DNA from 3 places in the Aeromonas molluscorum genome. Region 3 is predicted to be linked to each of the others. Evidence: predicted binding sites of a transcription regulator. Region 3 holds the regulator's gene; each other region holds the start of a gene.

Region 1 (10,520 bases), on a different contig from region 3:
TATCACGGGAGCGGGAGATGGCTACCGAACTGTTGAGGGCCATGGTGCTCATCATCTCGAACTGGCGCAGTACGGCGGTGCCGTAAAAGGTGATGCTGGCGCCAATGCGCGGGATCACCGCATCATAATTTCCGAGCTCGCCCCCTTCATAATGGATGGAGGGATTATGGGAGGCGATATTCATGTAGCAGCGCAGGGTGTCGAGCACCTCGACCTCATGACCACGGGCACGAGCCACCTCGACCAGGCGGCGAGTGGAGTAGTTTCTGGGCTCACGGGATAAAATTGCAATCTTCATGAAAGTTCCGCTAGGAGGCAGTGCCTGGGCAGGATAGGGCGGGAGAGTATAAGGTGCCACAGCGCCATGACAACGCCAATCGTTTATCCTGACAACAAGACAATCCACACAAAAAGTGCAAAATGTCGGATGCTGTCATCCAGATGTAAAACGGCGGCGCCATAGTGGAACCGCCGTTTTCATGGGGCTGATGGTCAGCCTGGCTGACGCGCGTCTCAACCCAGGTTAGGCCCCAGCCAACGTTCGGCCTCACTCAGGCTCATGCCCTTGCGCATGGCGTAATCTTCGACCTGATCTTGCTGGATCTGCGCCACCGCGAAGTACTTGGCTTGCGGATGGGAGAAGTACCAGCCCGATACCGCGGCGCCAGGCCACATGGCGTAGGACTCGGTCAGCTGCATGCCGATGGCGTTTTCCACATCCAGCAGTTCCCAGATGCTGCCCTTCTCGGTGTGCTCCGGGCAGGCCGGATAGCCAGGGGCAGGTCGTATACCCTGATAGTTCTCCCGGATCAGCTCCTCGTTGCTGAGCGCCTCCTCGGGGGCATAGCCCCAATGCACCTTGCGCACCTGCTCGTGCAGGTATTCGGCAAAGGCTTCGGCCAGACGGTCACATACCGCCTGCACCAGGATGGCATTGAAGTCATCATGCTGCGCCTTGTAGGCTTGAGCTATGGTCTCTTCACCTATGCCGCCGGTCACCGCGAAGGCCCCGATCCAGTCAGGCTTGCCGCTCTCCTTGGGCGCCACATAGTCCGCCAGGCAGTAGTTGGGAAAGCCCTGCTTCTCGCTCTGCTGACGCAGGTGGTGCAGCACTTTGCGCACCTCGCTGCGCGACTCGTCGCTATAGACTTCGATGCTGTCGCCGACCCGATTGGCGGGGAAGAGCCCGATGATGCCGGCGCAACGCACGCTGCCATCGCGCTCCAGCAGATCCAGCATGGCGTTGGCCTCGACGAACAGCTTGGTCGCCTCCTCGCCGATCACCTCATCTTCCAGGATGCGCGGATACTTGCCCGCCAGCTCCCAGCTCAGGAAGAACGGCGTCCAGTCGATGTAGGGACGCAGCACCGAGATGGCGACATTCTCGAACTTTTGTACCCCGGGTTCGCGGGGGGCGGGGGGCTGATAGTTCACCCAGTCCAACTGCTGGCGGTTGGCCCGGGCGTGGGCCAGGCTGACCGGCTTGGATCTCGGCTGCTTGCGGGCATGTTGCTCCCGGGCAATCTCGTACTCCTTGTCGATGCGGGCAACGAAAGCGGGTTTGAGCTCGGGGTTGAGCAGGCTCTGGGCCACGCCGACTGCCCGGGAGGCGTTCGATACATAGACCACGGGCTCGGAGTAGTTCTGCTCAATCTTGACTGCGGTGTGCGCCTTGGAGGTGGTGGCGCCGCCGATGAGCAGCGGTAGCTTGAAGCCCTGACGTTCCATCTCCTTGGCCACGTGTACCATCTCGTCCAGGGAGGGAGTGATAAGACCCGAGAGACCGATGATGTCGGCGTTCACCTCACGGGCCGTTTTCAGGATCTTCTCGCAGGAGACCATGACCCCCAGATCGACGATCTCGTAGTTGTTGCACTGCAGCACCACGCCGACGATGTTCTTGCCGATGTCGTGCACATCCCCCTTGACGGTGGCCATCACGATTTTGCCGTTGCTCGATCCCCCCGATTTCTCCGCCTCTATATAGGGTTGCAGGTAGGCGACCGCCCGCTTCATCACCCGCGCCGACTTGACCACCTGGGGCAGGAACATCTTGCCGGCACCGAACAGGTCGCCGACCACGTTCATCCCATCCATCAGCGGCCCTTCGATCACGTGCAGCGGCTTCTCGGCCCCGGCCCGCGCCTCTTCGGTGTCCTCTTCGATAAAGTCGGTGATGCCCTTGACCAGAGCGTGCTCCAGCCGCTTGCCCACCGGCCAGCTGCGCCACTCCTGATCCCGGGGATCCTCGGCTTGCGCACCATTGCCGCGATAACGCTCGGCAATGGCCAGCAACTCCTCGGTGGCGTTGTCATTGAGGTTGAGCACCACGGCGATGACTTTCTCTTTCAGCTCCGCCGGAATATCTTCATAGATGGCGAGCTGACCGGCGTTGACGATCCCCATATCCATGCCGTTCTGGATGGCGTGGTAGAGGAAGACCGCATGGATCGCCTCGCGCACCGGTTCGTTGCCCCGAAACGAGAAGGAGACGTTGGAAACGCCGCCGGAGATCATGGCATGGGGCAAATTATCCTTGATGTCCTTCACCGCCTCGATGAAGTCCACCGCGTAGTTGTTGTGCTCGTCGATACCGGTAGCGATCGCGAAGATGTTGGGATCGAAGATGATGTCTTCCGGCGGGAAGCCGACCTTGTCCACCAGGACGCGGTAGGCGCGCTGGCAGATCTCGAACTTGCGGGCCCGGGTATCGGCCTGACCCTGCTCATCGAAGGCCATGACGATGACGGCGGCACCATAGCGACGCAGCAGCTTCGCTTGCTCGATGAATTTCTCCTCCCCCTCCTTCATGGAGATGGAGTTGACCACCGGCTTGCCCTGCACGCACTTGAGGCCCGCCTCCAGCACCTCCCACTTGGAGGAGTCGATCATCACCGGCACCCGGGCGATGTCCGGCTCACCGGCGATGAGGTTAAGGAAGCGCACCATGGCCGCCTCGGCGTCCAGCATCCCCTCGTCCATGTTGATGTCGATGATCTGGGCACCGCTCATGACCTGCTGCTTGGCCACATCGAGGGCCTCATCGTAGAGCCCCTCCTTGATGAGTCGCTTGAACTTGGCGGAGCCGGTGACGTTGGTGCGCTCCCCCACGTTCACGAACATGGACTCCGCGGTGATGATGAGGGGCTCCAGACCCGACAGACGGCAGGCGACCGGCAGCGTGGGCAAGGCCCGCGGCTTGAGGCCAGCCACGGCGTCCGCCATGGCGCGGATATGGGTCGGGGTGGTACCGCAGCAGCCGCCGACCAGGTTGAGGAAACCACTCTGGGCCCACTCGCGGATGTGGGCCGCCATCTCATCGGCATCGAGATCGTACTCGCCAAAGGCGTTGGGCAGACCGGCGTTGGGGTGGGCGCTGACATGGCTCTCGCTGATGCGAGACAGCTCGGCCACGTATTCGCGCAGCTCATCGGGGCCCAGCGCGCAGTTGAGGCCGAATGACAAGGGTTTGACGTGACGCAGGGAGTGATAGAAGGCTTCGGTCGTCTGACCCGAGAGGGTACGGCCCGAGGCATCCGTGATGGTGCCGGAGATCATCACCGGCAGGGCATAGCCCAGCGCCTCGAACACCCCTTCCACCGCGAAGGCGGCAGCCTTGGCATTGAGGGTATCGAAGATGGTCTCAATCAGAATGATGTCGGCACCCCCCTCGATCAGGGCGTGGGTCGATTCGGTATAGGCGGCCACCAGCTGGTCGTAGGTGACATTGCGTTTGCCCGGGTCGTTGACGTCCGGGGAGATCGAGGCGGTGCGGTTGGTGGGGCCCAGCACGCCAGCCACGAAACGCGGCTTGGTGGGGTCCTTGGCCGTCCACTCATCGGCAACGGCGCGGGCGAGCCGGGCTGCCTCGAGGTTGATCTCCGCCGAGAGGGCTTCCATCTCGTAGTCGGCCATGGCGATGGGGGTGGCGTTGAAGGTGTTGGTCTCGAGGATGTCGGCCCCGGCGGCGCAATATTGATCATGGATCTCGCGAATGATCCCGGGCTGGCTCAGCACCAGCAGGTCGTTGTTGCCCTTGATGTCGGTATGCCAGTTCGCAAAACGCTCACCCCGGTAATCCGCTTCACCCAGCTTGTAGCCCTGGATCATGGTACCCATGGCACCATCTATGATCAGGATCCTTTGCGCCAGGCAAGCCTGTAGACTCTTGTTATTTATCGACACCGCTCTTCCCTCTTACATCCATGCAACTGCGTGGCTTCATCCTAACAGCAAAGAAAAAAAATGGAAATCTAGCCGTCTATCTGTCTAAAACTTTCGTCTCGATACCCAAAAGTAGGTAGTGAGTAAACTATCACCACAGAGTACCCTATGCGCGTCCTGTATGGACTCGTGCTTGCTGTAACTCCAACGAGAAAAATAAATATGAGCGTTTACTACACTCTCTGCTTCTTGGCAGCATTGGCGATTCTCATCGCCTTCGCCAACCAATATGTCCTCAAAATCCAGACCACCATTGCCATCACGGCGGGCTCCATGCTGATCTCTTTGTTGATGGTCATGTTCGGCAAGCTGGGTTGGTTCAACTTGCAACCCCTGGCCGTCTCCACCATGGAGAGCATCAACTTCCAGGACTTCCTGCTCAAGGGGATCCTGGGCTTCCTGCTGTTTGCAGGCGGGATAGGGATCAATCTGCCAGCCCTGCGAGATCAGAAGTGGGAGATCACCATTCTCGCCCTCTTCTCAACCCTGTTGTCGACCTTCCTCATCGGCTACGGCTTCTGGGGCATCTCGGCCCTGCTGGGTTGGGATATCCCCTTTATCTACTGCATGTTGTTCGGGGCCCTCATCTCCCCCACCGACCCTATCGCCGTGCTGGCCATCGTCAAGAAGCTCAAGGCGCCACCCCAGATCGCCATCCAGATCGAGGGGGAATCCCTGTTCAACGACGGTGTGGGTCTGGTGATTTTCGTCACCGTCTTTGCCGTCGCCTTCGGCGGCAGTGAGCCTACCTTCTCGGGTGTGGCCTCTGTCTTCATGCATGAAGCCCTCGGCGGCATACTGTTCGGTCTGCTGCTCGGCCTGCTGGCCCACGTCATGATCAGCGCCACCGATGATGGTTCCCTCGAACTGTTGCTGACCCTGTGCATCCCGACCGCCGGTTTTGCCCTGGCCAACATCATGGGTGTCTCCGGCGCCCTGGCCATGGTGGTGACCGGTATCATGATCGGCAACTGGACTCGTCATACCGGCTTCTCCGAACAGAGCAAGCACTATCTGGATCACTTCTGGGAGTTGATGGATCAGTTCCTCAATGCCTTGCTGTTCCTGCTGATCGGTCTGGCGATAGTGCTGCTCGATCTTGGCTGGGAGTTCTGGCTGTTGCCCATCATCGCCATTCCACTCTGCCTGGCGGCGCGCTTCATCAGCGTCTCCCTGCCCTATGTGGCGTTTCGCAAGTTCCGCAGCTACAACACCTTCTCCATCCGCATTCTGACCTGGGGCGGCCTGCGTGGCGGCCTGGCGATGGCGATGGCGCTGGCATTGCCAACCGACACCATGATGCTCCCCTCCGGCGTGGACTTGCGCGAGGTGATATTGATCATGACCTATGCGGTAGTCATGTTCTCCATCGTGGTGCAGGGGATGACCATCACCCCCATGATAGAGAAAGCCAAGCGGGCCAACGGCGATTACTAGGCTGGCTGACCCAGGCTCAGCATAGGCTCTAAGCCCACAAAAAAGCCGCCCATCCGGGCGGCTTTTTTCATGGGGCAGGCGGCAGATCACACTCAGTCGCGGGGTTTTTCGTAGGTGAACACCTTGCCGATGTCCTCCAGGCGATAACTGGTGAGCTGGTAGACGTAGTAGTTGAGCCAGTTGGCAAACAGCAGGTGCCCATGACTACGCCAGCTGGCCCGTGGCGACTTGGCCGGATCGTTGTGGGGGTAGTAGTTGACTGGCACCATGGGCTCTAGCCCCGCCTCGAGATCCCGCTTGTACTCCCCGTCCAGGGTCAGCACATCGTATTCGGGGTGACCGGTGACGAACACCTGACGGCAATCCTTGGTGGCGGCGAGATAGACGCCAGCCTCCTCGGACTCGGCAAAGATCTGCAAGTCGGTATGGGCACGGATGAGATCGCCATCGAAGGCGGCATAGCGGGAGTGGGGCGCCACGAAGTCGTCGTCAAAGCCACGCAGCAACGGTTCGTTCTCATCGAGCCGGTGGTGGCGATAGATGCCGGAGAGCTTCTCGCCGTGGGTCTGCTTGTCCATGCCATAGAGCGCCTTGAGCGCCGCCTGCACGGCCCAGCACAGGAAGAGGGTGGAGGTGACATGCTCATGGGACCACTCGATGATCTCGACTACCTTGTCCCAGTAGATAACCTCTTCGAACTCCACTCGCCCCAGAGGGGCCCCGGTGATGATCATGCCGTCGTAGTTGTTGCCGCGCACCTGCTCAAAATCGTGATAGAAGTTTTCCAGATGCGCCTGGGGGGTATTTCTGGACTCCCTGTCATCGATGCGCAGCAGGTCCACGTCAACCTGCAAGGGCGAGTTGGAGAGCATCCGCATCAGCTGGATCTCTGTCTCTATCTTCTTGGGCATCAGATTGAGGATAAGCACCCGCAGCGGGCGTATGTTCTGAGTGACGGCCCGGGATTCCGTCATGACGAAGATATTCTCCTGCCCCAATACTTCGGCGGCGGGCAACTGATCCGGGATCTTGATGGGCATGCTGACTCCCTGTACTGCATCGGTAAAAATGTCTGGACATCTAGAAGCCTATAATAAAGCTCCCGAGCTGTCATCAGATACCTTTGTGTTCGCCCCTGCCTTTGACTAGCATACGGCTCAAGCGCCCCTCATTCCGAACACCATGACAGGTATCACCATTTCAGTAGACCGGCTGCAAGTCGGCAACTATGTCTCCCTGCCTTTGGGCTGGCGCGAGCACCCTTTCCTGTTTTCCAGTTTCAAGATCAAGAGCGACGAAGAGATAGCACTTATCCGCCGACTCGGCTTGAAACAGGTCACCCTGATCCCCGACAAGAGCGACAGCCCACCCAAACCGCTGGATGCCCTGCGGCCCACCCTGGATCAACCGCTGGAGACGGGCCGCCAGCAGGCGCTGATGCAGCAGGAGAAGGAAGATCGCATCGCCCAGTTGCAGCAGTATCGCCGCGACCTGCAGCAGTGCGAGAAGCAGTTCCAGCACTCCTTGAGCCAGGTGCGCAGCCTGATGGGCAAGGTGCAGGCCCGCCCCCTCAATGCCATCGGCGAAGCCAAGGAATTGATCGATGCCATCACCCGGCAGCTGCTGGCCGCGGATGAGCTGGTGCTGCACTTGATGGCCGATGGCGAGGAGGGGGATCAGCTCTATTATCACTCCCTCAACGTCAGCGTACTGAGCATGATGCTGGCCAAGGAGTGCGCAATGGGGGCCGAGCAGATCAGCCAGATCGGCATGGGCGCCCTGTTCCATGATGTCGGCAAACTGAAGATCCCGAGCCCGATCCTGCGCAAGCGCACCGCCCTCACCAAGCCGGAGCAAAACCTGCTGGCCCAGCATCCCCGCTATGGTCTTGATCTGATCAACCTGGCGAGCGCCTTCCCCGCCGAAGCCAAGGGCATAGTGCTGCACCATCACGAATATCTGGATGGCAGCGGGCCCGAGGGGCTCAAGGCCGGCCAGCTCGATCCCCCGACCCAGCTGGTGTCGCTCATCAACGAGTACGACAACCTCTGCCATCGTCAGGCCAAGGTGCCCTACTCGGCCCTCTCCAGCCTCTACAAGCAGCGCAAGGGCCAGTTCAACCCGGACAACCTGGCCCAGCTGATCCGCCTGCTCGGTATCTACCCTCCGGGCAGCGTGGTCCAGCTCTCCAGCGGCCAGGTCGGGCTGGTGATGTCCATCAATAGCGCCCGACTGCTCTGCCCCAGCGTGCTGGTCTACGACCCTCGAATACCGCGTCAGGAGGCGGCCATCATCGACCTGGAGCAAGCGGGGCTCACCATCGCCAAGGTGATCCATCCCAAGCGCCTGCCTCCCGCCGTGTTTGAATACCTGAACCCCCGAACCCGCATCAGCTACTACTTCGAACACAAGCCGAAGTCGTAGCCGCGAGGAGAACCCCATGGACAAGGTGCAGCAGGGAACACAAGATAGCCCAGGCTCATGCCGCAGCCATGGCTCGGCCCAAGGCAGGTCCGGGGAACCTCATCAGGAGTTTGTCATGCACATAGAGATAATCAGCACCGGGGACGAGATAGTGACCGGCCTGGTGGTGGACACCAATGCCGCCTGGCTCAGCGCCCTGTTGCTGGAACAGGGTTGGCAGGTACGCCGTCGCCACACGGTGGGCGACAACATGGCCGATCTGGTAAGCCTGCTGCGCGAATCCGCCGCTCGCGCCGAACTGGTGCTGGTCTGTGGCGGCTTAGGGCCAACCGCCGACGATCTCACCGCCCAGGCGGCGGCCGAGGCCTTTGGCGCACCGCTGACGCTGTACCCTGACTGGCTCGATGTCATCAAGGCCCGCTATGCCAGCCGAGGTCGCCCCATGCCAGCCAGCAACGAAAAACAGGCCTGGTTGCCCGGGGGCTGCGAGATCCTCGATAACCCGGTCGGCACCGCCTGTGGCTTCCTGGTTACCCATGGTCAGAGCCGACTCGTCTTCACCCCGGGGGTGCCTTTCGAATTCAAGCAGATGGTGCGCGAGCAGATACTGCCACGGCTACGCGGTGCGGGAAGTGCGCGGGACACCGAGCTGCGCCGCTTCTACAGCTTTGGCATCTCGGAGTCGGCCTTGAGCGACAAGCTCGATGCCGCCCCTTGGCCCGAGGGGATAGAACTGGGCTATCGCTCCGCCATGCCGCTCATCGAGCTCAAGCTGATCGGCCACGGCGCCTGCCCGCAGGACATGGACACCGCCGAAGCCCGCCTGCTCGACGCGATAGCCCCCTGGCTGGTCGGCCGAGGGGATGAGGCCCCCTGGTTGCAGATACTGGCACGGCTGGCCGAGGATCAACCCTTGCAGTTGCAAGAAGGAGCGAGTCAGGGCGCCCTGCTGGCCCTGTGCCGTGACCGGGCCGGGGTGAGCGCCGGCTATCGGCAGGATCTGCCAGACGATCTTGCCCGGCTCCAGGGCCCTGCCCAGGGACTGGCCCTCACCATAGGCCGTGCGGGGGCCGAGGGGGTGCCCATGCTGCTGTCGCGCGATGGCCGCCACTGGGGCCAGACCCTCAGGCTCAGTCACCCGGATCCAGAGAGCGGCCAGCGCATCCTCGCCTTCGCCGCCCTCGACATGTTGCGCCGCCAGCAGGCTGGCCTGCCCGTCATCGCCGATTACCCTACGCTGCCCCGCAGCGCCCAGCGCCTGCCCGAGTGATGTCACAGGCCCCGGCAATCCGGGGTTCTCTTTCATGCCCCTCAATCCAGGCTCTTCTTGAAACGATGGGCCGCTAACAGCAGCACGGCAACGGCAAAAAAACCGAGCCAGAGCGCGTCCTGCCAGAGAGATGCCAGATCGCCACCCCGCAATACTATGCCGCGAATGATGCGCATGAAGTGGGTGGCAGGCAGCAGCTCGGCGACCCACTGGGCCGGCACCGGCATCCCCTCGTAGGGGAACATGAAGCCCGACAGCAGGATGGAGGGCAGCAGGATGAACACCGTCATCTGCATCGCCTGCAGCTGGGTCTGGGCCAGGGTCGAGATGAGCAGCCCCAGTGTCAGGCTGGCGGCGATGAACAGCAGCGTCGCCAGCAAGACCTGGCTCAGGGCCCCGTTGATCGGCACGGCGAAGATGAGGTGGCCCAGCCCGAGTATGATGGCGACCTGGACAAGCCCCACCCCTATGTAGGGCAAGATCTTGCCAAGCATCAGCTCCAGCGCCGTCACCGGCGTGGTGATGAGCAGCTCCAGGTTGCCGCGCTCCCGCTCGCGCACTATGGCGGCCGAGGTGAACATGATCATGGTCATGGTGAGAATGACCCCTAGCAGGCCCGGCACTATGTTGATGGCCGAGCGACGCGAGGGATTGAAGTAGAGCACAGTCTCCAGGCTGACCGGGGGCTGCGTCAGCTTGGGATCCAGTTCGGTGAGCGGCATGCTGCGCAGACCCAGCAGGGCACTGGCGATCAGGGTATCCGAGCCATCGACCAGCCACTGCCCCACGGGGCGCCCCTCACCTAGCCGCCTCGGCAAATCCGCCGGCAATACCAGCACGGCGCGCACCTCGCCCCGGGTCAGGGCAACCTCCGCCTGACTCACCCCCTCATAGTGGCGCGCTATGCTGACCACCTGGGTTGCCTTGACCGCCTCCACCAGCAGGCGGGCGTCTGCGGTACGACTCATGTCGAGCAGACCGACCGGAATATGGCGCACGTCGGTATTGATGGCGTAGCCAAACAGCAGCAGCTGGATCAGGGGTATCATCACCACCATGCCAAAGGTGAGCCTGTCCCGGGCGAGCTGACGCAGCTCCTTCTGGGTAATGGCCCACAGCCGCAGCCAGCGGATCATGCCTTCACCCTCGTAGTGACTTCCGTGAT
Region 2 (10,520 bases), on a different contig from region 3:
ACTACTACATCATCAAGATTGAGGACGTCATCCAGCTCAACTCCACCCAGTCCATCATCTATGACGAGCTCAACAACGGCGGTTCCAGCCTGGTCGAGCGTCGCAGTGATGGCAAGATCCGCTCGGTCACCGCACCCATGGTCAACCTGGGAGATCTCAACACCAGCGGTCTGGACTTCAAGGCGGATTATCGCTACGACCTGAACTTCGCCACCATCCGCTATGACTTCGGCAGCACCTACATCCTGGAGTACAAGGAAGGTCTCTACGCCGGTGGCCCAGAGATTGACAAGATAGGCCAGAACGGCAAGCCGCAGCTGCGCTTCAACTCGGGGATAGGCGTGAACGTGCCGCAGTGGTGGAACATGGATACCTACCTGAGCGCGAACTACATCGACTCCCAGAGCCAGGATTATCTCGCCGACAGCGGTGAAGAGACGGGCCACATCGCCTCCAACACCACCTGGAATCTGAACGTCGGGGTCGATACCCCCTGGGATGGCAAGCTGCAGGCCGGTGTGAAGAACATGTTCAACCGTATTCCGTCTCTCGAGAGCGATGGCTTCACCTATGACGAAGACATCTACAGCATCGACGGTCGCATCTACTACCTCGACTACACCCAGAAGTTCTAATCCTTTTGCTGACATCACAGTGAGCCGGCCTTCGGGCCGGCTTTACCCAAGGTCCCAAGGAAGTAACGGAGATAGGGTAATCCTATGAAAACAAGGACTATTGCAATGAAGAAAGCGCTTCTGGGCAGCCTGATATCGGCCGCTCTGTTGACCAGCTTCAACCTGAGTGCTGCCACCGCAGGACAAGCCGTGGACACTCAGGCAGCCACCGACAATGCCTCGAAAGTGTCTCAGCAAAAGATAGATAGCTACGCCGAAACCGCAGAATCAGCCCTGGCCCAGTACAAGGCGAGCCTGCGTCAGCTCGACAGCCTGCACGTCTATAACGAACAGGTCGGCAAGATGGTCGACTCCCAGAGCAGCGAGCTGGCCTCGATGCAGCGCCAGATAGCCCAGATTGATCAGACCAGCACCGAAGTGGTGCCGCTGATGCTCAAGATGATTGACGCCCTCGACCAGTTCGTGAGCCTGGATTTGCCGTTCCAGAAAGTGGAGCGTGAAGACAGGGTCGCCGCCCTGACCCACCTGATGGACAGGGCCGATGTCACCATCTCGGAAAAATACCGCAAGATCCTCGAGGCCTACCAGATCGAAGAGGGCTTCAGTCGCACCATCGAAGCCTACAAGGCCAGTCTGGAAAAAGATGGCGCCCAGAAGACCTATGAATTCCTGCGCGTCGGCCGCATCGCCCTGCTCTACCAATCCCCGGACGGCATGGAGACAGGGGTATGGAACAAACAGACCCGCCAGTGGGAAGCGCTGCCCCAGGAGCATCGCAGTGCAGTTGAACAAGGCCTTCGCATCGCCAAGAAGCAGGCCCCCCCTGCCCTGATCAAGCTGCCGGTTCAAACTGCGGAGAAAGCATCATGAAAGGACTCAGACTCACGATCGCCTCGCTGATAGCGGGTGCCGCCCTGTTCACCCTGCCGGTCACCGCCGCCGAGAAGCCGGTGGATCTCAATGCCCTGCTCAGCCAAATCAAGGCCGACAGCCTGACCGAATCCCAGCTCAACAAAGAGCGGGAGGCCCGCTTCCTGGCCGACAAGAACGAGCAGGCCAACCTGCTGGCCAAGGCCAAGGCCGACCTGGCTGCCGAAACAGCCAAAGGCGATCAGCTCAAGGCCAGCTTCGATGCCAACGACAAGCAACTCACCGAGCTGACCGAGACCCTGCGCCAGCGCTCCGGCAACATGGGGGAGATGTTCGGCGTGGTGCGTCAGTTCGCCGGTGAGTTCAAGGGCATCTTCAATGCCTCGCCGATGCGGGTCGAGCATCCGGATCAGGCCCCGCTGCTGGCCAAACTGGCTGATAGCAAGGAGCTGCCCTCAAGCCAGGAGCTGGAAGCCTTCTGGACCACCATCCTCAGTCGCATGGTCGATGCAGGAAAAGTGAGTCAGATCCCGGCCACCGTCGTCTATGGCGAGGGTAGCCAGGCCGATAAAACTGTCACCCAGATTGGCGAGTTCAACACGGTTGCCGATGGCAAGTACCTGAACTTCGTCCCCGAAACCGGCAAGTTCGAGGAGCTCTCCCGTCAACCGGACAGCAAGATGACCTCCCTCATCGCCGACTTCGAGAAAGGGGGGGCCGGGCTTGAACCCATCTACGTGGATCCCTCTCGCGGCGTCATCCTCTCGCTGCTGGTGCAATCCCCTACCCTGGCCGAGCGTATCGATCAGGGCGGCGTGGTCGGTTACGTCATCCTGGCGCTGGGCGCCGTTGGTTTGCTGATCGCTCTGTTCTGCGGTGCCCGTCTCTCCCTCATCGGCGGCGCCATGCGCAAGCAGATGAAGTCGGACGCCATCATCAAGGGCAACCCGCTGGGTGAAATGCTGACCGCCTATCAAGGTCACAAGGGCGACAACATCGAGGATCTGGAGTCCAAGCTCGACGAGGTGATATTGCGCAATGTGCCGACCCTGGAGAAGGGCGTGGGCATCATCAAGCTGATCGCCTCGGTCGCCCCCCTGCTGGGTCTGCTGGGTACGGTAGTCGGCATGATTGCGACCTTCCAGGCCATCACCCTGTTTGGTACCGGCGATCCCAAGCTGATGGCCGGCGGCATCTCGGAGGCCCTGGTCACCACCATGCAAGGCCTGGTGGTCGCGGTGCCCATGCTGTTCCTCTACACGGTGGTACAGACCCAGAGCCGTCGCCTGATCCAGGTGCTGGAAGAGCAGAGCGCGGGTTTCGTGGCCCGTTATCAGGAAAGTCTGCACGCCGCCAAAGCCGCAGCCTAAGGAGTCTTCCATGTGGTTCTGGTTGATTGAGGAAGTGGAATCCATCCGGCGCTTTCTGGGCATGGGGGGAGATGTGCTGGTCGCCATCTTCTTCCTCACCCTGTTGATGTGGGCCTTGTTGCTCGAGCGCTGGATCTATTTTCTGACCGTCTATCCGCAGCAAGCCAGGGGAACCCAGCAGAGCTGGCTGGCCCGCAGTGACCATAGATCCTGGTCTGCCAGGCAGATCCGGCGTGAGCTGGTGTCCAGGGTGGCCCTGGCGGTGGACAAAGGGATGCCAGTCATCAAGGTGCTGATCGCCCTCTGCCCGCTGATGGGCCTGCTTGGCACTGTGGTTGGCATGGTACAGGTGTTTGACACCCTCGCCATCACGGGCACGGGATCGCCACGGGCCATGGCCTCCGGTATCTCCAAGGCCACCATTCCAACCATGGCTGGCATGGTGGCCTCCCTCTCGGGTCTGTTCTTCGCCAGCCGCCTCGAGCATAAAGCCAAGCTCGCGGTCGACAAGCTGGAAGACAGCCTGAAGCACGGTTGAGTCAGGGAATGATTCGGTGGCAAAGCCCGACTTTGCCACCCGCGACAAGCAAGGAGTTTTTGCTATGAGAAAGCGTCACAGCGCGAGCAGCGCAGACGAGGCGGCGATCGATATGACCCCCATGCTGGACATAGTGTTCATCATGCTGATCTTCTTCATCGTCACCACCTCGTTCGTCAAGGAGGCCGGGGTCGAGATCAATCGCCCCAGCGCCAATACCGCCGAAACGGTCAAGAAAGGCAACATCATGGTGGCCGTACGTGAGAACGGTCAGGTCTGGGTCGACAAGCGTCAGATCGAGGTGGGCGCCGTGCGTGCCAACATCGAGCGACTGCGTGCCGAGAACCCGGAGGGCGCCGTGGTGATCCAGGCCGATACCGAATCCAAGTCCGGTATCGTGGTGGAAGTCATGGATCAGATCCGCATGGCCGGGGTGCAGAACATCTCCATCGCGGCCAACAAAGAAGGCTGATGCCAGGGGTCACCAATGAGATACCTGATATCCTTCGCAGCCGCTTTTCTGGTGGTATTCGGCCTGTTCTGGGGAATGGACAAGCTGGTTAACCAGGATCGCCGGGAGCTGTTGGAACAAGACGACGTCAGCATGGTCGACTTTGTCCGCCTCAAGCCCCAGGAGACGCTGCAAGAGAAGCAGAGAGAACTGCCCAAACCGCCGCCACCCAAGCGACCGCCACCGCCTCCCGAGATGGAGGTGTCAAGCCCGGACAAGCCGCAGATGCAGACCATGGCCATGGACATGCCCAAGCTGGACTTGCCGGTCAACATCGCGGGGGGCAATGCCCTTGGCGCCTACAGCACTGGGGGGGGCGGCGGTGGCATGGGCGGCAACAACGGCGCTATACCACTGGCGACCTTCGAGCCCATGATGCCGCGCAAGGCCGCTCTGGCGGGCTTGGCATCTGGCAAGGTGTTGCTGGAGTTTACCGTCACCGAGCGCGGCACCGTCAGCAATGTGCGGGTCGTCAAGGAGCAGCCCCGTAGCTATGACCTCGGCAAAGAGGCGCGCAAGACGGTGGCCAAGTGGACATTCAAACCGGCCATGGTCGATGGCAAGCCGCAGGCGAGTCGCATGCAGCAAGAGATCGAATTCGCGGTCAACTAAGGAAGGTGGCGATGAACAAGTTACACAAGGGGATATTGGCCCCGGTCGCCCTGGCCGTGTTGATGAGCACCGCCAGTTGGGCTGCCGAGCAACCCTCACTGTCTGACCGTGCCTACCGCGCGGTCAACAAGGCCCAGGAGCTGATTGCCGCCAAGAAATATGGCGAGGCCAATGCCAAGCTGCAAGAAGCCCTGTCGGGGGCTGGCGAGAAGGTCTATGACAAGGGGGTGATACTGCAAACCCTGGGTTTTGTGGCGGCGCAGCAGGATCAATACGGCAAGGCGACCAAGTACTTCGCCGATGCCATTGCGACCGGCGGTCTTCCCCAACCCGTGGCCCAGCAGGTGCGCTACAACCTGGCCCAGCTTTATATGGCCGATGGCAATTTCAACGGGTCTGTGACGACCATGAAGGCGTGGTTTGCCAACCTTGGCAAGGATGACAAGCCAACACCTCATGCCTACATCACCCTGGCCAACGCCCATGTCCAGCTCAAGCAGTATCGGGAAGCCATTCCGGCAGTGGATCAGGCAATAAAACTCTCCGCCGGCAAGGCGCCAGAGTCCTGGTATCTGCTCAAGATGGGGGCGCACTACGAGCTGAAACAGTACAAGCCGGCCACCGAGGTACTGACCACCCTGGTCGGCATGTTCCCGGAGAAAAAGAAGTACTGGACCCAGCTCTCGGCCATGTACATGCAGGCGGGTAATGACGCCAAGGCGCTGGCGGCCCTTGAGAGTGCCTACCGACTTGGCATGTTGACCGAGCAGCCCGAATTGCTGCGACTGGCCAACTACCTCGCCTTCGCCGGCATCCCCCATCGCGGAGCCCGCGTACTGGAGAAGGCCATGAAGGCGGGTCAGATAGATGGCAGCGTGGCCAACCTCAAGACCCTGGCCAACTACTGGCATCAGGCCAAGGAGCTCAACCCGGCCATCGATACCCTGATGACGGCCTACCGCCAGGCGCCCAATGCCGAGCTGCAGCTCAAGATGGCGCGCATGATGATCCAGAGCAAGCGCTATCAGGATCTGGTCGCCTTGACGGGCAAGCCGGCGGGCAATGCCAGCGGCGAGCAGCGGGCTGACCTCAAGTTCCTGACCGGGGTTGCCTATTTCGAGCAAAACCGCCCCAAGGAGGCACTCACCGCGTTTACCCAGGCCGCCCAGAATGGCCAGGTCAGCGGCCGGGCCACCCCCTGGATCAGCTTCCTCAAGGAGCAGAGCCAGGAGGCCAATAACAGCCAGACCCAATAGCCCCGGAGGGCATTGCCCCTCTCACCTGATCCAGGTGACCTGAACCGCTCTTCGGAGCGGTTTTTTTATAGGGAATATCCGACTATTGATATCCATATTTTAGACGTCTAGACGTAGAAACACACATTGACATAGCCATCCAGACATCTTAGCATCATCAACCATGATGACAGAGCAAACCCAGTGTAACCTCTGCCCAATTTACCCGCCTGTAGCGCCCTGTGCTTTAAGGCTTTGGCACGGAAGAATCCATGATCAAGTTGAATGCCCTCAACAAAGTCTACGGGAAAGGCAGTGATGCCGTACACGCCCTGCGTGACGTGAGCCTGCATGTACCCCAGGGCAAGATTTTCGGTGTGATAGGTGCCTCCGGTGCCGGCAAGAGCACCCTCATTCGCTGCGTCAACCTGCTCGAACGCCCCACAAACGGTAAGGTGGTGGTCGATGACCAGGATCTGACCGCCCTCAGCGACGCCGAGTTGACCTTGGCACGCCGCCAGATTGGCATGATTTTCCAGCACTTCAACCTGCTCTCCTCGCGCAGCGTCTTCGCCAACGTGGCCTTCCCCCTGGAGCTGGCTGGTTGGGACAAGGCCCGCATCAAGGGACGGGTCGATGAGCTGCTAGCGCTGGTTGGCCTTGAGGCCCGCGCCCATGCTTATCCGTCCGAGCTCTCCGGCGGCCAGAAGCAGCGGGTTGCCATTGCCCGCGCTCTGGCTCCGGCTCCCAAGGTATTGCTGTGCGATGAAGCCACCTCGGCCCTGGATCCCCAGACCACTCGCTCTATCCTGACCCTGCTCAAGGAGATCAACGTCAAGCTGGGACTGACCATATTGCTCATCACCCACGAAATGGACGTGGTGAAAGGCATCTGTGATGAGGTCGCCATCATCAGCGACGGCAGCCTGATAGAGCAGGGCGAGGTCGCCTGGTTCTTCAGCAATGCCAAAACCCAGCTGGCCCGTGACTTCATCCACTCCACCATCCACCTGGATGTGCCCCAGGAGTATCAGGACAGGATGACTCCGACCCGGGAGCCCAACAGCTACCCGCTGCTCAAGCTCGGCTTCACCGGAGCCAGCGTCGACAGCCCGCTCATCTCCGAGGCGAGTCGCCGCTTCAACATAGACGTCAGCATACTGGCGGCGGACATCGAATACGCGGGAGGGGTCAAGTTCGGCTTCCTGCTGGCAGAGGTGTTTGGGGACGAGGCCCAGTGTGCGGCCACCCAACAATTCTTCATCGACAACCACATACAGCTGGAGGTAATGGGTTATGTCCGACGCCATGATTAATCTGCTCATCACGGCCCTGGGCGACACCCTGATCATGGTGTCAGCCTCCGCCCTGTTCGGTTGCCTGCTCGGCCTGCCCTTGGGCGTCGCCCTCTATGTGACCAAGCCGGGTCAGATCCTGGCTAACCCGCTGCTGAACCGCTTGCTTGGCATCGTGGTCAACATAGGCCGCTCAGTGCCCTTCATCATACTGCTGGTCGCCATCATACCGCTGACCCGGCTCATCGTCGGCACCAGTATCGGCACCATAGCCGCCATAGTGCCGCTGACCATAGGTGCAATCCCCTTCATCGCCCGTCTGGTGGAAGGGGCCCTGATGGAAGTGCCGGATGGCTTGCTCGAGGCGGCCAAGGCCATGGGGGCCAAGCCATTGCAGATCATCATCAAGGTGTTGCTGCCAGAAGCCCTGCCCGGCATCCTCAACAGCGTCATCATTACCCTCGTCACACTGGTGAACTACTCCGCCATGGCCGGTGCCATCGGGGGCGGTGGCCTGGGAGACGTGGGCATACGTTACGGCTATCAGCGTTTCGACCCGACCGTCATGCTGGTAACAGTGGCCATTCTGGTGGTACTGGTTCAACTCATCCAGAGCGCGGGTGAGCGTCTGGTCAAGCAATGCGATCATCGCTGAGCATCGATTTCTAAACAGGAGGTTTTTATGAAATTAGGTATTAAATCCATCGCGGCGGCCTTGCTGGCTGGTCTGGTTCTGACCGCTTGCGGCCAGAAAGAAGAGAGCAAGACCCTGAAGATAGGCGCCATTGCCGGTCCCGAGACTGAACTTATCGAGACCGCAGCCAAGATCGCCAAGGAGAAATACGGCCTGAACGTCGAAGTGGTGACCTTCTCCGACTATGTCACCCCCAACGTGGCCCTGAACGATGGCAGCATCGACATCAACGCCTTCCAGCACAAGCCGTACCTGGATGCCCAGATCCGTGATCGTGGCTTCAAGCTGGTGCCGGTAGGCAACACCTTCGTCTACCCGATTGCCGGTTACTCCAAAAAGATCAAAGCGCTGAGCGAACTGAAAGATGGCGACCAGATTGCCGTCCCGAACGATCCGACCAACCTGGGTCGCTCCCTGATCCTGCTGGAAAAACAGGGTCTGCTGACCCTGAAAGAGGGCGCGGGTCTGGAAGCGACAGTGCTGGACATCACGGCCAATCCGCGCAACTTCAAGATTGTTGAGCTGGAAGCCGCTCAGCTGCCGCGCTCCCTGGAAGATGTCTCTCTCTCCATCATCAACAACACCTTCGCCGGTCAGATTGGGCTGACCCCGACCCAGAATGGTCTGTTTGTTGAAGATAAAGAGTCCCCCTACGTCAACCTGATCGTCGCCCGTGAAGACAACAAGGATGACGAGAAGGTCAAACAGTTCGTCCAAGCGTTCCAGACCGATGAGGTCTACCAAAAAGGCATGGCGCTGTTCAACGGTGGACTGGTCAAGGGCTGGTAAGCCACCCGCCACACCAGCAAAAAAGGCCACGTCAACGTGGCCTTTTTTATCTCTGCCGCTATCATAGCCTCGGGCACGATGACGATAAGAAATAAGAAACATGAAACTATGGTATCTGGCCTATTGCAAACCCAAGGAAGAGGCGCGCGCCCGAGTCCATTTGGCAGCTCAAGGTATTGAATCCTATTACCCCATGGTGGAAGTCGAAAAGCTGCGCCGTGGCAAACGCGTACCGGTGCGCGAGCCCATGTTCCCGAACTACCTGTTCATCTACGTGGACCTCGAGGAGGTGACCCCCGTCACCCTCAAATCGACCCGGGGCATCAGCCGCATCATCCACTTCGGTCGGGAGTGGACCCCCATCAGCAGTCAGCTCGTCTATCAGCTGATGAGCAAGGATGACAGCGATGAGGCGAGAGCCAGCTACGCTTGCCTGCCGAGCCAGGGCGACAAGGTACTCATCGAGTCAGGCCCCCTGGCCGGATTCGAGGCCATCTATCTGGAGCCGGACGGCGAGAAGCGGGCTATCTTGCTGGTCAGCCTGCTCAATCAGGAAACCAGCAGCAGCTTCGACAACCAGGCCTTCCGGCGTCTGGACTGATACGGTTCCCCGCCGGCACGTAAGCACACTCTCCTTGCTGGTCAGCCTGCTCAATCAGGAAACCAGCAGCAGCTTCGACAACCAAGCCTTCCGGCGTCTGGACTGAGCTGGCTCCCGATGGCGAGAAGCACACTCTCCTTGCTGGTCAGCCTGCTCAATCAGGAAACCAGCAGCAGCTTCGACAACCAGGCCTTCCGTCGCCTGGACTGAGCTGGCTCCCGATGGCGAGAAGCACACTCTCCTTGCTGGTCAGCCTGCTCAATCAGGAAACCAGCAGCAGCTTCGACAACCAAGCCTTCCGGCGTCTGGACTGAGCTGGCTCCCGATGGCGAGAAGCACACTCTCCTTGCTGGTCAGCCTGCTCAATCAGGAAACCAGCAGCAGCTTCGACAACCAGGCCTTCCGTCGCCTGGACTGAGCTGGCTCCCGATGGCGAGAAGCGCCCCCTTCTTGCTGGTCAGCCTGCTCAATCAGGAAACCAGCAGCAGCTTCGACAACCAGACCTTCCGGCGTCTGGACTGATACGGTTCCCCGCCGGCTCGTAAGCAGACAATGCAAAAGGCCCCGCAACCTAACAGGCTGCGGGGCCTTCTTATCGATGGTCACGTCATTGCAGTTCGAAGCGGCTGATCGCCAAACTCAGGCGGCCCGTGTCTTGAGACAGGCGGGCGACGATGGCCTCCCCCTGCTGGCTATGGCGGCTTGACTGGGCGCTGAGCCCGGCTATCTCCTCCACAGTGCCGGCCACTTCCCTGGCGGTGCGCGATTGCTGCTCAGTGGCCGTGGCTATGGCGGCAAGCTGCTCGCACAGCGCCTGTACCTGGCCGATGGCCCCCTGCAAGGTCTGACTGACGCTGCCGACCGCCCGGCTCCCCTCCTCCACCAGCAAGGTACCACCGCTCACCGTGGCCACGGTCTGACGGGTCTGCTGCTGGATGCTGGCGATGGTCTGACTGATCTCGGCGGTGGACTGGCTGGTACGGCTGGCCAGCTGGCGCACCTCATCAGCCACCACGGCGAAACCTCGCCCCTGTTCCCCGGCCCGCGCTGCCTCGATGGCGGCATTAAGGGCCAGCAGATTGGTCTGCTCGGCGATGGTGGCGATCACCTCGGTGACTCTGCCCACCTGCTCGCTTTGCTCGCTAAGCCTCGTCATGGCGCCATTGGCCTCGGCTATCATGGTCGCGATGGCGCCCATGGTGTCCACCATCTGGCCAAGTGCCTGCTCCCCCGCCCGGCTTTGCACTTCGGCATCTGCCGCGGCGCGAGCGGCTTGGGCTATATTGCCCGCCACATCCTCACTGGTGACAGAGATCTGTTCAATGGCGGCGGCGACACTATCCACCCGCTGATGCTGGCTGGCGAGATCC
Region 3 (10,520 bases):
CTCTGCTAATGATGGGGATCGCCCTCTACTGGCTGCTGACCTGATGCGACAACGCCCTCCGTGAGAGGGCGTTGTCGTGGGCGGCTCAACGACTCAGCGGCAGCAGCTCGGCGTAGTCATGTATGGCCGGGAAGCGGATGATCTGCTGTGGCCGTTGCTGGCTGTCCGGGGTCTGGATGGCGAGCTGATAGCCGATGCCAAAGTCGGCGGCGGCCTGCAAGATACGTTCGCTGTCATCGACAAACAGGGTACGAGCGGGATCGAATGCCAACCGTTCGGCCAGCGCCTGCCAGCAGTGCTGGCTCTCCTTCGACCAGCCCAGTTCGTGGGTGCTCACCATCAGATCCAGATGACTGGCGAGGCCGAGCCGGGCCTCCTTGACCGAGAGGCTGGCGGGGTGGGCATTGGTAAACAGCACCAGCTGCTTGCCCGCCGCCCGCAACTCGGTCAGGAAGGGGATGGCGTTGGGCCGCCACTGGATCTTCTCCAGGATCTCCTGCTTGAGGGCGCGAATGTCCAGCCCCAGGGTCTGGCTCCAGTAGTCCACACAGTACCAGTCGAGGGTGCCGCTGACGGCGTGATAGCAGGTATCGATCCGCGCCTTGGCCTCGGCCAGCGACAGTTCGAGCCGCTCGGCGTAACGCTCGGGCACCAGCTGTTGCCAGAGATGACTGTCAAAATGGAGATCGATCAGGGTGCCATCCATGTCGAGCAGGACTGTATCTATCTGGTGCCAGGGTAGCTGGGTCGGCATGGGTTGTCTCACTGCTGAAAAGGGGGCGGCATTATAACGGATTTTTAGCGTCGCTTTCCCGGCCTTGGCCCGTGGTGTTCGTCTTGCGACTCGTTTACTCTTGAGTCATGACTCTCGCCAGTGGCCCGGCTATGGATCCCAACAAGCGCAAACCCGACATCATCAAGGCTGAAATCGTGGCCGAAAGCCATCTGTTCAAGGTGGAATCCCTGCACCTCAAGTTTTCCAACGGCGAGGAGCGAGTTTTTGAGCGGATGCGGGGCGGCAACCGGGGCGCCGTCATGGTGGTGCCCATGCTCGATGCAGACACCCTGCTGCTGATCCGCGAATATGCCGCTGGCACCCACAGTTATGAGCTGGGCTTCCCCAAGGGTCTGATCGATCCCGGTGAGGATGCCCTGACCGCGGGGAATCGCGAGTTGATGGAGGAGGCGGGCTTTGGTGCCAACAGCCTGATCCCCCTCAAGCAGGTCTCCCTGGCACCCGGCTATTTCGCCAGCAAGATGGACATCTTGCTGGCCCGGGATCTCTTCCCCGAGCAGCGGGTCGGTGACGAGCCTGAGCCCCTGGAGGTGATCCCTTGGCCCCTCAATCGCATCGACGCACTGCTCGAGCGGGAGGACTTCACCGAATCACGTAGCATCAGCGCCCTGCTGTTGACCATCAAGTGGTTGGCAGAGCAGGAAAAATAACGCCAGAGCGGCGAGTGACACAGAGGATGACAAGATGCAGGAACTACTGAGCTGGGTTCCCGGGGTCAAGGAGATAGCCCGCGAAGCGGGGCGTATCCTTCACGACATCTATCAAGGCGGTCAGTTTGAGCGCGAGCTGAAGGAGGATGCGACCCCGGTCACCAGTGCCGATCTCGCCGCGGATGCCTACCTCAAGCAGGCACTTGCGGCACTCACCCCCCATATCCCCGTGTTGACCGAGGAGGCGGCGGATGTCCCCTTCAGCCAGCGATCCAACTGGCGGCAGTATTGGCTGGTGGATCCTCTGGATGGCACGGGGGAATTTATCGCCGGCAGTGGTGACTTCGCCACCTTGATAGCCATGGTGCGGGATAATGTGCCCGTGCTCGGCGTCATCTATGCCCCCGAGGCGGATTTGCTCTACTGGGCGGTGCGTGGTCATGGTGCCTTCAAGGAGGCAAATGGCGAGAGCAAGCCCATTCGCGCCCAGCATCATGAACATGATCTCCCCAGTTCCCTGGTGATCGCCATCAGCCGCCGTCAGCAACAGGTGAGTCTGACTCGTCGTCTCAACCCCGCCATCCACTATGATCTGGTGCCGCTGGGTTCCAGTTCCCTCAAATCCTGCCTGGTGGCCGAGGGGGCGGCCGACTGTTATGTGCGACTCGGCCCTACCGGCGAGTGGGACACCGCAGCGGCTCAATGCATCGTCGAGGCGGCTGGGGGGCGTATTCTCAGTCTGGCACTGCAGCCGCTGAGCTATAACGAGACCGAGTCCCTTGGCAATCCCGACTTTATCGTGATGGGGGATCCTCGTCTGGCTTGGACCCAGATAGTGCTACACCGCGACTAACTGCACCTTGCATCGGCATGAACAACGGCGACCCTCAGGTCGCCGTTTTTATTGAGATCGTCAGCGCGGAGGAGTTCGCCTGCCATCAATCAAGGGGCGGTTCTGCGGCGGTTTTCTGCTGGTGCAACCATTGACTGGGGGTCAATCCGCACTGCTTGGCGAAGGCTCGGGTCAGGGCGGCGGTACTGCCATAACCTACCCCGGGGGCAACCAGCTTGAGGGGCTCCCCCGTCAGCAGGCGCTGCTGGGCCAGGGCCAGCCGCCACTCGGTCAGATAAACCAGTGGCGTCTTGCCTATTACCTGATGGAAGTGGGCGGCGAAACGGGCGCGGGACATGCCCACCAGCGCAGCCAGCCCTTGCAGCGTCCAGGGGTGCTCAGGTTGTTGCTGCATGGCAATGATCGCCTTGCCCAGCCGGACATCGGCCAGTCCCGCCAAGACACCTCCGCGATAGAGTCCGGCATCGAGTACATGGCGCAGTACCAGAATGAGCAGCAGATCCAACAGCCGATCCAGGGCCTGGCTCTGGCCATAGCCGGGCTGGCTCGCCTCCTGAAATAGCAGTTCCAGCACCGGAGCCAGGCCGGGGGCGCTGGCCAGAGGAATGACGAGCCGACGGGGCAGCGCTGCCACCAGAGGATTGGCATTGGTGCGCCCGAAGCGGACGTTGGCGCAGACCAGATCGCAGTCTAGCCGACTCTGCATTCGGTGGCTGCTGCTCCCGGGAAACAAGATCACGCTTGGCTCGACGAGGATGAGCGGCACCTCCCCATCACTGCGTAGTCTGAGCGTGCCCTCCCGCAGCAGGTGGAGATGACCGCCAGCGTCCGAGCCCTCATAGTCGGCCCGGCCACACAGGCTGCCTGCGTAGAAGATCTGCGCCCGGGGGGCATATTGATGAAGCAGTGCCGACAAGGAATCCATGATTGAGACGATGAGTGATCTTTTTTGGACTATTGGTAATAAATCGTATCATGCTTTTTGAAATACTCACTCTCGTTGACCAGCTAGTTCATTAACACGAGAGGAACATTTTCATGGTACGTATCAATCCCCTGACCCTCGCCGAGGCCAAGCCAGCCACCGCCGACACGCTCACTGCCATCAAGGGCAAACTCGGCATGGTGCCCAATCTGTTCTCCACGCTGGCGCACTCCCCTGCGGTGTTCAAAGCCTATCTGGCCTTCGCCGAGGCCCTGGGCCAAGGGCGGCTCGATGCCCGTCAGCGGGAGTTGCTGGCCTTGGCCATAGGTCAGGTCAATGCCTGTCAATATTGCCTGAGTGCCCATGTGCTGGGTGCCAAGAAGGCCGGTTTCTCCCCGGAGCAGATCCGCGATGCGCGGCTGGGTGAGGCTGAAAATCCGCTGGATCAGGCGTTGATCACCGTGGCAATCCTAGTGGTGCGCCAGCGCGGTGTCATCGATGATACCCAGCTGCAAGAGGCCAGAGTCGCCGGGGTCGATGATGAGCTGCTCATTGAAGTGCTGGGTCAGGTCGCCCTCAACACCCTCACCAACTACAGCAATCATGTGGCGGGCACAGAGATAGACTTCCCCGCCGTGGCGGTGAGGCCATGAACCGGGCCGCTTTGTTGACGCGCGTCGCCCCGCTGACCCGGGCGGATGCGGGTTATCTGGTTGCGCTGTTTGGTGTGGTGGCGACCCTGATCTGGATCGGCGTGTTCAAGTTCACCCCGACCGAGGCGCAGGCAATCCGTCCCATGGTGGCCAGCCACCCTTTGATGAGCTGGCTCTATGGCATCTGGTCGGTGCAAGGAGTCTCCAACCTGATCGGTATTGCGGAATTGCTGGTGGCGCTTGGCCTGGTGCTCTCCCTGCGTTATCCCCCGCTTGGTCTCTATGCGGGCGCCGCCGCCAGCCTTATCTTTCTGGTGACCCTGAGCTTCCTGTTCACCCTGCCCGGGGTCTGGAAGTGGGTGGATGGTGTCCCCGTGATCAATTTTTTCCTGTTCAAGGATGTGGTGTTTCTCGGGGTGTCCCTGACCGCCATGAGCCGCAGCCGCGCGGCCTGACTTGATGTTTCACCTACTGTTTGCGCTCCAGGATGGGGCGCTTTTTTGTCTGCTATCGGCACAGAGGCAATAAAAAACGCGGCTGATTAAAGCCGCGTTTTTTACTGCCCCTGAGTGATGACTCACTCGGCGTCGTAATCTTCAATCTCTTTGCCAAGGGCTTCCATGATAGCGCGGGCCTCAGCCGGGACGCTGTCCGGGTGATCCTTGCGCAAATCGTCGTCGCCGGGCAGTGGCTGGCCGGTGAACGCATGGAGAAAGGCCTCGCAGAGCAGTTCGCTGTTTGTCGCATGGCGCAGGTTGTTCACCTGGCGACGGGTGCGCTCATCGGTCAACACCTTCAACACCTTGAGCGGGATCGAGACGGTAATCTTCTTGACCTGTTCACTCTTCTTACCGTGTTCCGCATAAGGGCTGACGTAGTCGCCGTTCCACTCTGTACCCATGATTCACCTGTTCTCATTTGGCCTTGAGCGCGGATTTTAACCCTTAAGGAAATCAATGGCAATCCAACAGCAAAGCCATTCAGACGTCTAGAAGTGTTGACGGCTTTATTTGGGTGGCGTAATGTCTTGTGCAATGGCGAGGATGGACTCGCACAAGGATGAGGAGAGAGAGATGACCCACAAGGCAACCTTGACGGTACGCACCGGCATAGAGACAGATACCCAGCATGGTGCCGTAGTGCCGCCCATCTATCTCTCCAGCAATTACACCTTTGCCGACTTCGGCGTACCCCGTCAATATGATTATGCCCGTTCCGGCAACCCGACCCGTGGCAATCTGGCGGACGCGCTGGCCGCCCTGGAAGGGGGGGCGGGCGCCGTGGTGACCGGCACCGGCATGGGGGCCATCCATCTGATAACCCAGGCTCTGTTGCAGGTGGGGGATCTGTTGATTGCCCCCCATGACTGTTATGGCGGCACCTGGCGCCTGTTCGAATTTCTGGCCGCCAAGGGTAACTATCGGGTCAAGTTCGTCGATCAGGGCGATGAGCGGGCGTTGGCCGCCGCCCTGGCCGAGGGGCCCAAGCTGGTCTGGGTGGAGACGCCCTCCAACCCGTTGCTGCGGGTCGTGGACGTGACGGCCATCTGCGAGGCTTCCCACGCCGTGGGCGCCCTGGTGGCGGTAGACAACACCTTCCTCTCTCCGCTGTTGCAGCAACCCCTGGCGCTTGGCGCAGATCTGGTGGTGCACTCCACCACCAAATACATCAATGGCCACTCGGACGTCGTAGGGGGCGTAGCCATCGCCAAGGAGCAGGCGCTGGCCGACAGTCTGCTGTGGTGGGCCAACTGTCTGGGGTTGACCAGTGGCGCCTTCGATTCCTATTTGACCCTGCGGGGTCTGCGCACCCTGGGGCCCCGTCTGCGCACCCATCAGGAGAACACCCAGAGCATACTGGCCTTCTTGCAGACTCAGCCTCTGGTGAAGACCATCTACCACCCCAGCTTGCCGACTCATCCTGGCCATGAGATAGCCCGTCGCCAGCAGTCCGGTTTCGGTGCCATGCTGAGCTTCGAGCTCGACTGCGACGAGGCGGGTCTGCGTGCCTTCCTCGGCGCCCTCAACTACTTCTCGGTGGCCGAGTCCCTCGGTGGGGTAGAGAGTCTGGTGGCCCATCCGGCCAGCATGACCCACAGGGCCATGAGCGACGAGGCCCAGCAGGCGGCGGGGATCAGTCCCCAGCTTTTGCGGATCTCGGTCGGCATAGAGCATGGCGAGGATCTGGTCGCCGACTTGGCCCAGGCCCTGGCCATTGCCGGTCAGGTGGCGTCATGAGCCAGCATTATCAAGAAAGATCAGGGAGCGAATTGACCGTTGGGGATGAGATCAAGATGAATGCAGAGGTCAAGGAGGCCGAGGTGACGGTCAGCGTACAACATCGGCAAGTACACAAGTTTGGCGGCAGCAGCCTGGCCGATCCCGTCTGTTACCGCAGGGTCGCGGCCATCGTCGAGCAGCAGGGCAATGGCAGCGAGCTGATCGTGGTGTCGGCTGCGGGCAAGACCACCAACCGCCTGATCCAGCTGGTTGAGCTGGCCGAGGCGGGGGACGAGGCGGCCGGTGAGGCGCTCAACGCCCTGCGTGCCTATCAGCAGGGCTTGATCGATGGCTTGCTGGAAGGCGACTTGCACCAGAGCCTGACCACCCAGCTCAACGGTGACCTCGGCAGTCTGGGCCAGATCCTGGAGGGCCAGTTCGATCGCTTCGAGCGCAATGGCCTGCTCGCCTTTGGGGAGGTCTGGTCGGCACGGCTCCTGGCCGCGCTGCTTACCAGCCGGGGCGAGCCCGCCATCTGGCTGGATGCCCGCAGCTTCCTGCGTGCCGAGGACGGTGCCCTGGTCAAGGTGGACGAGGCGCTCTCCAGCGAGCTGCTCAAGGCGCGCCTTGCCGAGCATAGCGGTCGTGTCGTGGTGACAGGTTTCATCGCCGCCGACATGGAGGGGCGCTCCCTGCTGCTCGGTCGCAATGGTTCAGATTACAGTGCCAGCCTCTTGGCCCTGCTGGCGGATGGCGACTCCACCACCATCTGGAGCGATGTGGCCGGGGTTTACAGCGCGGATCCGCGCCGGGTCAAGGAGGCGCGCCTGCTGGAGCGGCTCAGTCTGGCCGAAGCCAACGAACTGGCTCGCCTGGGATCCTCTGTGCTGCACTCGCGCACCCTGCAGCCGGTGGCGGACAGCCGCCAGCGTCTCACCCTGAGATGCAGCTACAACCCCGACGAGGGTTGTACCCACATCTTGCGCCGCGCCCCGCGCAGCAATGGCGCCCGCATCGTCAACTCGGTGGATCAGATTGCCCTGATCGAACTCAAGGTGTTGCCCCAGGGCGACTTTGAGCAGGCGGTCAAGACCATAGAGGCCCACCTGGCACGATATCGACTCAGCCCGCTCACCCTGCAACGCCAGCCGGACAGGCGGGTGTTGCGCCTTGCCTATACCCTGGAGGTGGCGGTCGGCGCCTATGATCTGCTGCGCGATTTCCAGCTGCAGGGTGGCTTCACCGGTCTTATCCAGAAAGAGGGTTACAGCCTGGTGGCCCTGGTGGGAGCGGGGGTGACCGACAACGCCGAGCAGTGCCACCGCTTCTATCAGTTGCTGGCGGATCAGCCCCAGGAGTTCGTGCAGGTCGCCAAGGATGGATTGAGCCTGGTAGCTGTGCTGCGTCAGGTGGTGCTCGAGCCCTTGATGATAGCCCTGCACAGTGCCCTGTTCAGCCGCCCGGCCCGGGTCGGTCTGGTGCTGTTTGGCAAGGGCAACATCGGCAGCCAGTGGCTCAACCTCTATGGCCGCGAGCAGGCTCGTCTCGAGCGCGAGCTGAACGTGGCGCTCACCCTGTACGGGGTCTTCAACTCCCAGGGCGGCCTGCTGGATGAGGAGGGGCTGGATCCCATCAAGGTGCAGCAGCACTTCGAGCCCAGCCCGCTCATCTGGCCAGAGTTGCTGACCCAGCTGGAACAGCACGGCTTTGACAGCCTGATCGCGCTCGATCTCACCGCCAGCGAGACGGTGAGCCGTTACTACCCGGACTTTGCCCAGCTCGGCTGCCACATCATCGCCGCCAACAAGTTCGCCGGTGCCGCCGAGAGCGAGTTCTACCAGCGCATCAAACAGAGCTGCCGCGACCATCAGGTGCAGTGGCGCTACAACGCCACCGTCGGTGCCGGTTTGCCCATCCAGTCCAGCATCCAGATGCTGCGTCAGAGCGGCGATCGCATCCAGGGTGTCTCCGGCATCTTCTCCGGTACCCTGAGCTGGCTGTTCCAGCAATATGACGGTAGTCGCCCCTTCTCCGAGCTGGTGGACGACGCCTGGCAGCAGGGGTTGACCGAGCCGGATCCTCGCGAGGATCTCTCCGGCCAGGATGTGCGCCGCAAGCTGCTCATTCTGGCGCGGGAGGCGGGCTTCGAGCTGGATTCCGCCGATATCGAGCTGGAAAACCTGGTGCCTGCGGCCCTGCGCAAGCTGTCGGTCGAGGAGTTCATGGACAGACTGGGCGAGCTGGATGGCCCGCTCCAGACGGCCTTTGAGGGGGCTCGCCGGGTTGGCAAGGTGCTGCGTTTCGTGGCCCGCTTCGAGCAGGGCGGCAAGGCGCGCGTCGGACTGGAGACCCTTGAGCCGCACCATCCTTTCGCCAATCTGCTGCCTTGCGACAATGTCTTTGCCATAGAGAGCGACAGCTACCGCACCAACCCGCTGGTCATCCAGGGGCCGGGGGCAGGGCGTGAGGTGACCGCCGGCGCCATCCAGTACGACCTCTGGCAAATCTGCGCCGAGCTGTGAGGCCGGGCAAGGAACAGTAAAAGGGCGCCTTATGGCGCCCTTTTCGTTATTCCATACCCCTGGGGGGCGAGGTGATCGCCTCCCCGAGCATCTGATGAAAGTAGGCTTGATAGTCGAAGTCGATCCCTTCGAGGTAGGGGTTGGTGAGCACCAGCGCATGGCGCCGCTTCAGCTGCACCAGCGCCAGGGCGGGCTGAAAATGCTGACGCCAGAGACGCTGCAAGGAGCCCTTGCGCCAGGCGCGCTCCAGTCCGGTCTGTACTCGGGCCAGGGCGGCGCCATTGGCCTCGTGGCTGTAGAAGAGGTGGGGGTTGGGGTACGAGATGACGATCTGGTCATCCAGGGCCAGACCCGGCATGGTGTGGCGCCGTTGCCACTCCTGATATACCTCTCCCGCCCCCCGGCAGAAGAGATCGGCCCGCCCCCTGGCCACCAGTTTGAACAGACGCTCGTAGCCATCCACCTCCAGCACCTGCATGCCGGCGCGCTTGAGCACTAGTGCGTCCTGCCAGCTCCGCCCCTGTACCTGACGAAAGGTGCGCAGCGCCGCCAGGGTACGGACCTGGGCAAAGTCGGCCTGGCGCCCCTCGTTGACGAAGCAGACCCGGTAACTGAGTATGCCCAGGGTGATGGGGAAGCGAACGTGGCCGAGATGAGGGTGTTCGCTCGGATTCAGCCAGGCATGAGAGGCGATCAGGTTGGTGTAGCTGTTCTGTGCCAGTTGCTGGAGCAGCCGGGTCCGGTTCATGGACGGCGCCTGGGCCAGCTGGTACTCCCCAAAGTCTGCCCGGGTCTCTTCCAGCGCCAGGCGCAGCAGATCCTGCTCGTAGCGGGTGCGCTGATCCTGGGGACTCTCGGGACTGACATGGGTGAAGAGGGTGGCGGCCCCGGCCTGGGGCCCTGCCAGCAAGAGGGCGCACAGCAGTGCCCGGCACAGTGCTCGCCTGTTCGTTGAGGTCATATCGCTTCCTGATCCGCTCGCATGACCCCAGTGTAACCGGACAGGGAGCCGGGATCAGCTGGCGGGATCAGGGCATGTTCACCACAACAGCTGGCCGAGCAGGGGGGCGAGCAGCACAGTCACCATGCCCGCTATCATCATCACCATGCTGGCAACGACACCCTCCTCGTTGCCCAGCTGATATGCCTTGGCGGTGCCCGCCCCGTGGGCCGATGCGCCAAAACCCGCCCCCTTGCCGAGCTTGCTGCGGATGGCGAGACGGCGCAGAACCAGATCACCCACCGCCATGCCGATCACCCCGGTCAGTACCACGAACAGCGCGGTCAGGTCGCTCTGGCCGCCGATGCTCCTGCTCGCCTCGACGGCGAAGGGGGTAGTGATGGAACGCATGGCCAGGCTGCGCTGCAGCATATCCGAGAGGCCCAACCAGCGTGCCAGCAGCACGGAGCTGCCCACCGCCATCACCACGGAAGCAAGTACCCCGAGGGAGAGGGACAGCCAGTGCTTGCGCATCAGGGCCCGGTTCTCGTAGACGGGGATGGCGAAGGCGACCGTGGCCGGACCCAGCAGCCAGAGCAGCCAGTGGCTGTCGGCCATATAGGTCTCATAGGGGATGTGGCAGAGCAGCACCAGGGCAACCAGCAGGGCCGGGGCCAGCAGCAGGGGCATCAGGGGCAGGATGCGCACCCGACCATAGAGCCACTTGCTGAGGTAGTAGAACAGCAGGGTGAGGGCCAGGCAGAGCAGGCTCAGGGCTTGGCTAGTCATGGCGACGGGCCCGGCGGGCCAGTTTGAGTTCGAGCCGATAAACCCTGTCCACCACCAGGGCTGTGGTGCCGAGCACCAGCACAGTGCTGAGGCTTATCACCAGCAGGATGCGCAGCCCCTGATTGAGCAGCAACGCCTGATAGTTGACCAGGGCCACCACGGCGGGCACGAAG

Evidence for each region. The regulator MetJ, encoded in region 3, represses methionine synthesis genes. The targets are predictions, from matches to a motif close to AGANNTCTAGANNTCT.
Region 1: metA (homoserine O-acetyltransferase MetA) is a predicted target of MetJ. The motif match lies at 6,728-6,743, and genes of this name have one in related genera.
Region 2: metN (methionine ABC transporter ATP-binding protein MetN) is a predicted target of MetJ. The motif match lies at 5,894-5,909, and genes of this name have one in related genera.

What each region holds. Positions count from the first base shown of each region.
Region 1 covers NZ_JBPQCY010000001.1:2,107,998-2,118,517, forward strand. The annotation lists gene rimK (30S ribosomal protein S6--L-glutamate ligase) at 1-298, opposite strand, end outside; gene metH (methionine synthase) at 514-4,185, opposite strand; gene ACSMDR_RS10420 (cation:proton antiporter) at 4,387-5,661, shown strand; gene metA (homoserine O-acetyltransferase MetA) at 5,754-6,701, opposite strand; gene ACSMDR_RS10430 (cyclic di-GMP phosphodiesterase) at 6,844-8,085, shown strand; gene ACSMDR_RS10435 (molybdopterin-binding protein) at 8,201-9,355, shown strand; gene ACSMDR_RS10440 (ABC transporter permease) at 9,397-10,491, opposite strand; gene ACSMDR_RS10445 (hypothetical protein) at 10,488-10,520, opposite strand, start outside.
Region 2 covers NZ_JBPQCY010000001.1:1,503,803-1,514,322, forward strand. The annotation lists gene ACSMDR_RS07295 (TonB-dependent receptor plug domain-containing protein) at 1-635, shown strand, start outside; gene ACSMDR_RS07300 (DUF3450 domain-containing protein) at 741-1,505, shown strand; gene ACSMDR_RS07305 (MotA/TolQ/ExbB proton channel family protein) at 1,502-2,875, shown strand; gene ACSMDR_RS07310 (MotA/TolQ/ExbB proton channel family protein) at 2,886-3,413, shown strand; gene ACSMDR_RS07315 (ExbD/TolR family protein) at 3,478-3,885, shown strand; gene ACSMDR_RS07320 (energy transducer TonB) at 3,901-4,536, shown strand; gene ACSMDR_RS07325 (tetratricopeptide repeat protein) at 4,548-5,792, shown strand; gene metN (methionine ABC transporter ATP-binding protein MetN) at 6,044-7,087, shown strand; gene ACSMDR_RS07335 (methionine ABC transporter permease) at 7,068-7,721, shown strand; gene metQ (methionine ABC transporter substrate-binding lipoprotein MetQ) at 7,749-8,549, shown strand; gene rfaH (transcription/translation regulatory transformer protein RfaH) at 8,650-9,150, shown strand; gene ACSMDR_RS07350 (methyl-accepting chemotaxis protein) at 9,758-10,520, opposite strand, start outside.
Region 3 covers NZ_JBPQCY010000002.1:361,604-372,123, forward strand. The annotation lists gene ACSMDR_RS12280 (LysE family translocator) at 1-44, shown strand, start outside; gene yrfG (GMP/IMP nucleotidase) at 86-754, opposite strand; gene nudE (ADP compounds hydrolase NudE) at 862-1,446, shown strand; gene cysQ (3'(2'),5'-bisphosphate nucleotidase CysQ) at 1,481-2,299, shown strand; gene ACSMDR_RS12300 (cupin domain-containing protein) at 2,385-3,224, opposite strand; gene ACSMDR_RS12305 (carboxymuconolactone decarboxylase family protein) at 3,338-3,877, shown strand; gene ACSMDR_RS12310 (DUF417 family protein) at 3,910-4,332, shown strand; gene metJ (met regulon transcriptional regulator MetJ) at 4,455-4,778, opposite strand; gene metB (cystathionine gamma-synthase) at 4,951-6,114, shown strand; gene ACSMDR_RS12325 (bifunctional aspartate kinase/homoserine dehydrogenase II) at 6,171-8,618, shown strand; gene ACSMDR_RS12330 (hypothetical protein) at 8,665-9,579, opposite strand; gene ACSMDR_RS12335 (LrgB family protein) at 9,658-10,347, opposite strand; gene ACSMDR_RS12340 (CidA/LrgA family protein) at 10,340-10,520, opposite strand, start outside.